DNA from 2 places in the Streptomyces sp. AM8-1-1 genome. Region 2 is predicted to be linked to the other one. Evidence: riboswitches for the same ligand, from Rfam matches in the RefSeq annotation. Region 2 holds a riboswitch; the other holds the start of a gene.
The links. A riboswitch is a leader RNA that binds a small molecule or an ion and turns the genes downstream of it on or off. The one in region 2 is predicted to bind glycine.
Positions count from the first base shown of each region.

Region 1 (4,407 bases), 4.5 Mb from region 2:
GCATCATCGCGCGGACCGCGTCCACCGACTGCCGCCCCGTGTCGTACAGATCGAGCCCGATCGCCAGATAGGGAGCGCCGAGCGCGGGCTGCACCCAGGCGCGGCGCAACGAGCGGACGGCCGGGGTGCGGTGGGCGTTCTGCGAGAGCAGGGCGTAGAACTGCGGGATCTCGATGGCCGGCTCGGACAGCCGCAGCGGTCCCGCGGGCATCCGGTCGAGACCGGTGGCGATCCTGCGGAGGTCGGGCCAGGGGATGCCCACACCGCCGCCGGGGGCGTGCGGATTGAGCCAGATGCCCCAGCGGTCGGGGTAGAGGGCGCGGGCGATGTCGAGGCCGCCGACGACCTCGTGCGCGCGGTTCCAGCCGGAGACGGCGAGCTCCTGGGCGGAGGTGACACAGGGGGCGTAGCCGACGCCGTCGACCTCCATGTTCCCGTACTGGGCCTCGGGCGAGCCCGCCCGGCCGTGCCAGAGCAGCATCCAGACCTGGCCGCTCGCCGGGTCGGCCAGCGCCTTCAGCAGCGCCTCGTACGCGTCGTAGCGTCCGGGAGTCACCTGGCGCAGCATGTGCTCGACCTGCCCGGCCGCCGCGGTGCCTGACGCACTCACTCTGGGTTCCGCCCCTCTTCGCATCACGATTCAGCAGGCCATGAAACCAGCTTAATCGGCCGTTTCGACACCGACTTGACGACTACACGTGCTCTCGTTGGTAGAACGGCCGCACCCGCGCCAGCATCCAGTCGGCGACGGGGTCCTGGGCGACGTCCAGCAGGACGAGGCTGACCGGCCAGCCGACCTGGACCCGGCCGAGCGCCCGACCGAGGGCGTCCATGGGCGCGTTGCTGCCGACCGCGTCCCAGCCGGACAGCTGCACACCGATGAACAGGGTGGGCGGATCGCCCTCGATGGACGCGAGCGCCCGCCGGGCGGTGACGACGACGCCGGACTCCTGGAACTCACCGGCCGCGGCGGCCAGGAAGTCGACGGGCTCCTCCTGCCAGTCCGGCTCGAACAGCCGCACCCGCCCGCCGCTCGGCCCCCCGGCGCCGGCCTGCGCGTCGCCCGGTTCGTGCCGTCCGGCCCGGCAGAGCTCCGCCACGGCGGACGGCGGCAGCGGTGCGCCGACGACACCGCCCGGGTTGACGGCGATGCCGAGCTGCGGGGGCAGCCCGCGGGCGAACTCGCGCGCGGGCGCCACGGTGAAGGGCATATGGCTGCCCACACAGGTCAGGAACTGGTGCTCGGAGCTGAAGACCGGCACATACGCCTGTCCCTCGATCTCGGTGGTGGGCAGATCGAGGTTCGGACTGTCCGGGCCGCCGCCGTTGGGGAGCGGGACCCAGAGGAAGCTGCGGCCGAGGACCTCCACGAGCCGGCCCCCGGCGGCCGGGTTGCCGAGCGAGGCGCCGAGCACCTCTTCGAGCTCGTTCGCCGGCCAGCCGCCGGACGGATGCGGATGCGCCTGTCCCGGAATGGTCATGTGCTGGTCTCTCCCCCGGCTCTCCTCTGTGCTTCCCCCGACCCTAATGCGCGCGCCCGCCGGGCCGGGGACGGGGCCGGGCGATCACTCCTCGCCGAAACCGACCCGTGACAGCACTGTCGCCGCGTCCCGGTCGAGCAGCACCGCCGAGGCACAGCCGGCGGGCAGCTTCCCGGCCTCCGCGTCGCCGATCAGCCGGCCCACGGCACGCTGGTGCCGGGCGAAGGCGTACCCGGACACCCCACGGCCCCGCTCGCGCTGTCCCTGCCGGGCGATCCCCGGGGAGACGTCGAGGAGGACGAGGTGGAGCGCGCTGCCGCGGCGCCGCGCCTCCCGGCCCAGCCAGCGCCGCACCCAGGTCTGGGTGCCGCAGTCGTGCACGACCACGCTCTCGCCGGAGCGCAGGGCCCGGCGCAGGCCCGCGTAGTGCGCGAGGCGCACGAAGGGCCGGTAGACGGCGTACGGGAGGAGCCTCGGCATCCTCGCGTCCCACCGGTCCCGGGTGTCCTGGGAGTCGATCCGCCGGCCGCTCGCCGCGCGCCTGATCAGCGTGGACTTCCCGCTGCCGGGCAGGCCGGACACCACCACGACGTCGCCCGCGGCGAACCCCAGGCTGCGCGGGCTGCGTCCCGCGCGGTCCCGCAGGTCACGCAGCACGGGCGCCGCCCTCAGGACGTCGCCGGCCTCTCGGGTGGGTGCCTGCGGCGGCGCAGGCACTCCCGCGGCGGTCGCATATGCACCGGACTGCTGCAAAGTCATCACCCTCCCCCTGTCGGGTCACCCCACACACTTGCCCATGGAGCGTAAAGAAATGGTAATGCGACGAGGTCGATTTGCCGCTGAGGAGCGCCGCGCCGTCCCGAGAAAGCTTCGGAGCCGTCCGCTCCGTCCCCGTGGCCTCCGGCCTGGGGGGAAGCCGTTCGGCGCGATGCGTGCAATGATGTGCCCGCCAACTGCATACCGGCCGCTTGAATCCACGCGGGAGAGTCCTGGCCACAGTGTGCGCCGGGCGCCGAAGGAGCAAGTCCCTCCCTTGAATCTCTCAGGCCCCGTACCGCGTGTGATGAGGCAGATCTGAAAAGCGAGCCGCGTTCGAGTGGCTCCACCCAAGGTGCAAGTCACGTCCACCAGTACGCGTGGTCGGGACGAACCTCTCAGGTTCCGATGACAGATGGGGAGGATTGTCCTCGCCGGCCATGCCCTGGGAGTCACATCCATGACCAGTTCCCCCCGTCTCACCGCCCTCGATGCCCTGCATCGCTCGCTGGGCGCGACCATGACCGACTTCGCGGGCTGGGACATGCCCCTGCGGTACGCCAGTGAGCGCGACGAGCACACCGCGGTCCGCACCCGCGCCGGCCTCTTCGACCTCTCCCACATGGGCGAGATCACCGTCACCGGCCCGCAGGCCGTGGACCTGCTGAACTACGCGCTCGTCGGCAACATCGGCACCGTGGGCACCGGCCGTGCCCGCTACACGATGATCTGCCAGGAGGACGGCGGCATCGTCGACGACCTGATCGTCTACCGCCTCGCCGACACCGAGTACATGGTCGTCGCCAACGCGGGCAACGCCCAGATCGTGCTGGACGCGCTGACCGAGCGCGCCGCGGGCTTCGACGCCGAGGTTCGTGACGACCGCGACGCCTACGCGCTGATCGCGGTCCAGGGCCCTCAGTCGCCCGGCATCCTGCAGTCGCTCACCGACGCCGACCTCGACGGGCTGAAGTACTACGCGGGCCTGCCCGGCACCGTCGCCGGCGTCCCGGCGCTGATCGCCCGTACCGGCTACACCGGCGAGGACGGCTTCGAGCTCTTCGTCCAGCCGCAGTACGCGGAGAAGCTGTGGCAGGCGCTGACCGAGGCGGGCGCCCCGGCCGGACTGATCCCGTGCGGACTCTCCTGCCGCGACACGCTGCGCCTGGAGGCGGGCATGCCGCTGTACGGGCACGAGCTGACCACGGCGCTCACCCCCTTCGACGCCGGCCTCGGCCGGGTCGTGAAGTTCGAGAAGGACGGCGACTTCGTCGGCCGTCAGGCGCTTCAGGCCGCCGCCGAGCGGGCCGAGACCGCGCCGCCGCGCAAGCTCGTCGGCCTGATCGCCGAGGGCCGCCGGGTGCCGCGCGCCGGGATGTCCGTGGTCGCCGGCGGCCAGGTCGTCGGCGAGGTCACCTCGGGCGCCCCGAGCCCCACGCTCGGCAAGCCGATCGCGATGGCCTATGTGGACGCGGCCCACGCCGCGCCGGGCACGGAGGGTGTCGGGGTCGACATCCGCGGTACCCATGAGCCGTACGAGGTCGTCGCGCTGCCGTTCTACAAGCGCCAGAAGTGATCGTCCGCACTCCCCCCTCGTTCCCCAGCACTCCCCCGCGTACAGGAGAATTCAGGCCATGAGCAACCCCCAGCAGCTGCGCTACAGCAAGGAGCACGAGTGGCTGACGGCCGCCGAGAACGGCGTGTCGGCGGTCGGCATCACGGAGCACGCGGCCAACGCGCTCGGCGACGTGGTGTACGTACAGCTCCCGGACGTCGGCGACACGGTGACCGCGGGCGAGACCTGCGGTGAGCTGGAGTCGACCAAGTCCGTCAGCGACCTGTACTCCCCGGTCAGCGGTGAGGTCACGGAGACCAACGAGGACGTCGTCAACGACCCGTCGCTGGTGAACACGGCCCCCTTCGAGGGCGGCTGGCTCTTCAAGGTGCGTGTCTCGGAGGAGCCGAAGGATCTGCTCTCCGCGGACGAGTACACCGAGTTCTCCGGCAACTGACCACCCTCACGACAGGGACTGTGATTCCGCGATGTCGATTCTGAACACCCCTCTTCACGAACTGGACCCGGACGTCGCCGCTGCTGTCGACGCCGAGCTCCACCGTCAGCAGTCCACCCTCGAGATGATCGCCTCGGAGAACTTCGCTCCGGTCGCGG
Region 1 covers NZ_CP135086.1:2,508,560-2,512,966, forward strand. The annotation lists gene RPQ07_RS11205 (enhanced serine sensitivity protein SseB C-terminal domain-containing protein) at 1-610, opposite strand, end outside; gene RPQ07_RS11210 (enhanced serine sensitivity protein SseB) at 693-1,481, opposite strand; gene RPQ07_RS11215 (AAA family ATPase) at 1,566-2,240, opposite strand; glycine riboswitch at 2,451-2,548, shown strand; gene gcvT (glycine cleavage system aminomethyltransferase GcvT) at 2,698-3,813, shown strand; gene gcvH (glycine cleavage system protein GcvH) at 3,872-4,249, shown strand; gene glyA (serine hydroxymethyltransferase) at 4,281-4,407, shown strand, end outside.
Region 1: it holds a riboswitch for glycine, as region 2 does, so the genes downstream of both, gcvT (glycine cleavage system aminomethyltransferase GcvT) here and gcvP (aminomethyl-transferring glycine dehydrogenase) in region 2, are expected to answer to the same signal.

Region 2 (4,407 bases):
TTTCCTGGACACAGGCGTGGCGCTGCAGAACATCCGGACCGCGGTACAGCATCTGCGGGCGCGAGGCTTCGCCGATCTCGAGCGGATGACGCTGATGAGCGACGGCGCGACGGTCTACGAGTGTTCGTCGCCGGACGAGGTCGTCGATCTCCTCCAGGGCGGTCAGGGCATCTTCGGGATCGCCGTCGGCGTCGTCTGGCGGGACGTCGAGGCGGCCCTGTCGCAGTTGCACGGCGAGCTGATCGACACCGGCGAGACCCTGGTCGGGCACAACCCGGCCGACGAGCTGGCCAGACGCCGACGCGACCGGGCGGTCTGAGCACACGGGGAAGCGGCCCCTTTGTCAGTGGCGTAGGGCAGCATCGGAGATGTGAGACCCGCGCCGACGATCCTGCATCTGGACATGGATGCCTTCTTCGCCGCCGCCGAGCAGGCGGCGAAGCCGAGTCTGCGCGGGAAGCCCGTGATCGTCGGCGGTCTCGGTCCGCGGGGAGTCGTCGCCACCTGTTCGTACGAGGCGAGACGCTTCGGGGTCCATTCGGCGATGCCGATGGCCCAGGCCCGACGGCTCGCGCCGAACGCCGCGTATCTCGTGCCCCGCTTCTCGCTCTATCGCACGATCAGTGAGCAGGTCATGGAGCTGCTGGGCCGGTTGTCGCCGCTCGTGGAGCCGCTGAGCCTGGACGAGGCCTTTGTGGATCTGGAGGCAGGCGGCGCGGCGGACGACACCGCGTCCGCCCGGGCCACCGGTGAGCAGCTGCGTGCGGCCATCCGCGCCGTCACGGGACTGACCGGCTCTGTCGGCCTCGCAGGGTCCAAGATGCTCGCCAAGATCGCCTCGGAGCAGGCCAAGCCGGACGGACTGGTGCTCATCCAGCCCGGCACGGAGCGTGAGCTGCTCGGCCCGATGTCCGTCCGCACACTGCCCGGCGTGGGTCCCGCCACGGGAGAGCATCTGCGCAGGGCGGGCATGACCACGTGCGCGGATCTGGCCGAGGCGGGCGAGGACGAACTGGTACGGCTGCTCGGCAAGGCCCATGGTGCGTCCCTGTTCCGGATGGCCCTCGGCCATGACGACCGGGCCGTCGTGGCCGAGCGGGACACCAAGTCCGTGTCGGTGGAGGACACCTTCGACGTCGATCTCCACGACCGCGTCCGGATCAGGGTCGAGGTGGAGCGGCTCGCCGACCGGTGCGTGCACCGGCTGAGGGCCTCGGGGCACTCGGGCCGCACCATCGTGCTGAAGGTCCGGCGGTTCGACTTCTCCACGCTCACCCGTTCCGAGACGCTGCGCGGGCCCACGGACGACCCCGCCGTCGTGCGCGAAGCGGCGGGGAGGCTGCTGGAGTCCGTCGACACCACGGGCGGGGTGCGGCTGCTCGGCGTGGGCGTGACGGGCCTCGCGGACTACACACAGGAGGACCTCTTCGCGCAGGCGGCTGCCGCCGGTGAGCAGAGCGCGGGAGAGCCGGCGGAGGGCGAGGCGGCGGATGCCGCGGTGCCGCACCGGGAGGAGAAGCCGCCGGAGCCCGAGCCCGAGACGGCTCTCGCCGAGCGGCGCTGGCCCGCGGGCCACGACGTACGGCATGCGCAGTTGGGGCCGGGATGGGTACAGGGCAGCGGCATCGGGCGGGTCACCGTCCGGTTCGAGGAACCGACCTCACCGCCGGGACGCGTCCGCACCTTCCGGGTCGACGACCCGGACCTGGAGCTGTCCGACCCGCTGCCACTGGTGGCTCCCCCCGAGGGGGATCAGTCCTCCTGGCCGGCGACACGGCCGAAGGAGCGGTCGCCGGACGAGGGCGCGGGGGTGTCCGGCGGAGTCGAGAGATCGAGCCCGTAGTGGTGGTAGAGCTGAAGCTCCTGCTCCGGCGAGAGATGACGGCCCACGCCGAAATCGGGGGCGTCCTTGATCAACGCGCGTTCGTACGGCACCCGCAGTCCGTTGTCGACGAACTCGCTCGGCTCCAGAGGGACGAAGGCGTCCCTGCTGAAGAGCCCGGTGCGGACGGCCGCCCATTCGGGTACGCCGGTGGCATCGTCGAGATACACCTCGTCCACAGTCCCGATCTTGGCCCCGTTGCGGTCGAACGCCTTGCGGCCGATCAGGCTGCGCGGATCGATGTCGGTCTGCACGGTCCCTCCAAGAGGTCGCAACTGCTCCGTAAATGATACGAAAGTGCACATCGAGGGTGTCGGCCACTTGAGCGATCGACGAGAGGACGCGCTGGTACGCTGACTAACGGCTGCTGACCCCGTGCGGGAGAGTCCACCGGAACAAACGGTGGCGCCGAAGGAGCAAATCCTCCCCGGAATCTCTCAGGCACCCTGTACCGCACGGACGAGGTCACTCTGGAAAGCAGGGCGGGCGTCGGACGGCATCCGCTCTCACCGACGGTGAAAGCTGGGTTCCCTCGTGGGGATCCGGTGAAGCTCTCAGGTTGAGATGACAGAGGGGGAGGCCGTCCGGGTACCCGCGCCGTGGTGCCCCTCGCAGGTCGCGTCAGACCAGGAGGCCTCCATCATGACCGCCAACCGCATTCCGCTCGCACAGCTGGAGCGAGGCACCCCCTTCGAGCAGCGCCACATCGGACCCGACGCCGAGGCGCAGGCCAAGATGCTGGCCCAGGTGGGATACGGCTCGCTCGACGAGCTGACCGCGGCCGCGGTTCCCGACGTCATCAAGAACGCCGAGGCGCTCGCGCTGCCCGAGGCACGCACCGAGCCCGAGGTCCTCGCCGAGCTGCGGACGCTCGCCGACCGGAACACGGTCCTGGCGCCGATGATCGGCCTCGGCTACTACGGCACGTTCACGCCGCCGGTCATCCTGCGCAACGTCATGGAGAACCCGGCCTGGTACACCGCGTACACGCCGTACCAGCCCGAGATCTCCCAGGGTCGGCTCGAAGCCCTGCTGAACTTCCAGACCATGGTCGCCGAGCTGACGGGCCTGCCCACCTCCGGCGCCTCGCTGCTCGACGAGAGCACCGCCGCCGCCGAGGCCATGTCGCTCGCCCGCCGTGTCGGCAAGGTCAAGAACGGCGTGTTCCTCGTCGACGCCGACGTCCTGCCGCAGACCCTCGCGGTGATCGAGACCCGTGCGGAACCGACCGGCGTCGAGGTCGTCACCGCCGACCTGCACGACGGCATTCCGGCCGAGGTCGCCGAGCGGGGCGTCTTCGGCGTCCTGCTGCAGTACCCGGGCGCCTCGGGAGTCGTCCGCGACCTCAAGCCCGTGATCGACCAGGCGCACGAGCTCGGTGCGATCGTCACCGTCGCGGCGGACCTGCTGGCGCTGACCCTGCTCACCTCGCCCGGTGACCTCGGCGCGGACATCGCGGTGGGCACCACGCAGCGCTTCGGCGTTCCGATGGGCTTCGGCGGACCGCACGCCGGCTACATGGCGGTGCGCGAGAAGTTCGCCCGCAGCCTGCCGGGACGACTCGTCGGCGTCTCCGTGGACGCGGACGGCAACCGGGCCTACCGCCTCGCGCTGCAGACCCGTGAGCAGCACATCCGCCGCGAGAAGGCCACCAGCAACATCTGCACCGCTCAGGTGCTGCTCGCCGTGATGGCGGGCATGTACGCCGTCTACCACGGGCCCGAGGGCCTGCGGGCGATCGCCCGGCGCACCCACCGCTACGCGACGCTGCTCGCCGAGGGCCTGCGGGCCGGCGGCGTGGAGGTCGTCCACGGCGCGTACTTCGACACGCTCACCGTCCGCGTGCCGGGCAAGGCGGCCGACGTGCTGCACGCCGCCCGTGAGGGCGGGGTGAACCTGCACCTCGTCGACGCCGACCACGTCTCCCTCGCCTGCGACGAGACCACGAACCGTGCGCAGCTGACCGCCGTGTGGGGCGCCTTCGGCGTCGACGCCGACATCGAGGCGCTGGACGCGGCCTCCGCGGACACCCTGCCCGATTCCCTGCTGCGCACCGACGACTACCTCACGCACCCGGTCTTCCACCAGAACCGTTCCGAGACCGCGATGCTGCGCTACCTGCGCCGCCTCGCCGACCGTGACTACGCGCTGGACCGCGGCATGATCCCGCTCGGCTCCTGCACCATGAAGCTGAACGCGACCACCGAGATGGAGCCGGTGACCTGGCCCGAGTTCGGGCAGATGCACCCCTTCGCGCCCGTCGACCAGGCCGCCGGGTATCTGACGCTCATCCGCGAGCTGGAGGAGCGTCTCGCCGAGGTCACCGGCTACGACAGCGTCTCCATCCAGCCCAACGCCGGTTCGCAGGGTGAGCTGGCCGGACTGCTCGCGGTCCGCGCCTACCACCGCGCCAACGGCGACGACCAGCGCACCGTCTGCCTCATCCCGTCGTCCGCCCACGGCACCAACGCCGCCAGCGCCGTCATGGCCGGTATGAAGGTCGTCGTGGTCAAGACCGCCGACGA
Region 2 covers NZ_CP135086.1:7,009,099-7,013,505, forward strand. The annotation lists gene RPQ07_RS31315 (MerR family transcriptional regulator) at 1-319, shown strand, start outside; gene RPQ07_RS31320 (DNA polymerase IV) at 371-1,843, shown strand; gene RPQ07_RS31325 (PRC-barrel domain-containing protein) at 1,753-2,187, opposite strand; glycine riboswitch at 2,251-2,346, shown strand; gene gcvP (aminomethyl-transferring glycine dehydrogenase) at 2,525-4,407, shown strand, end outside.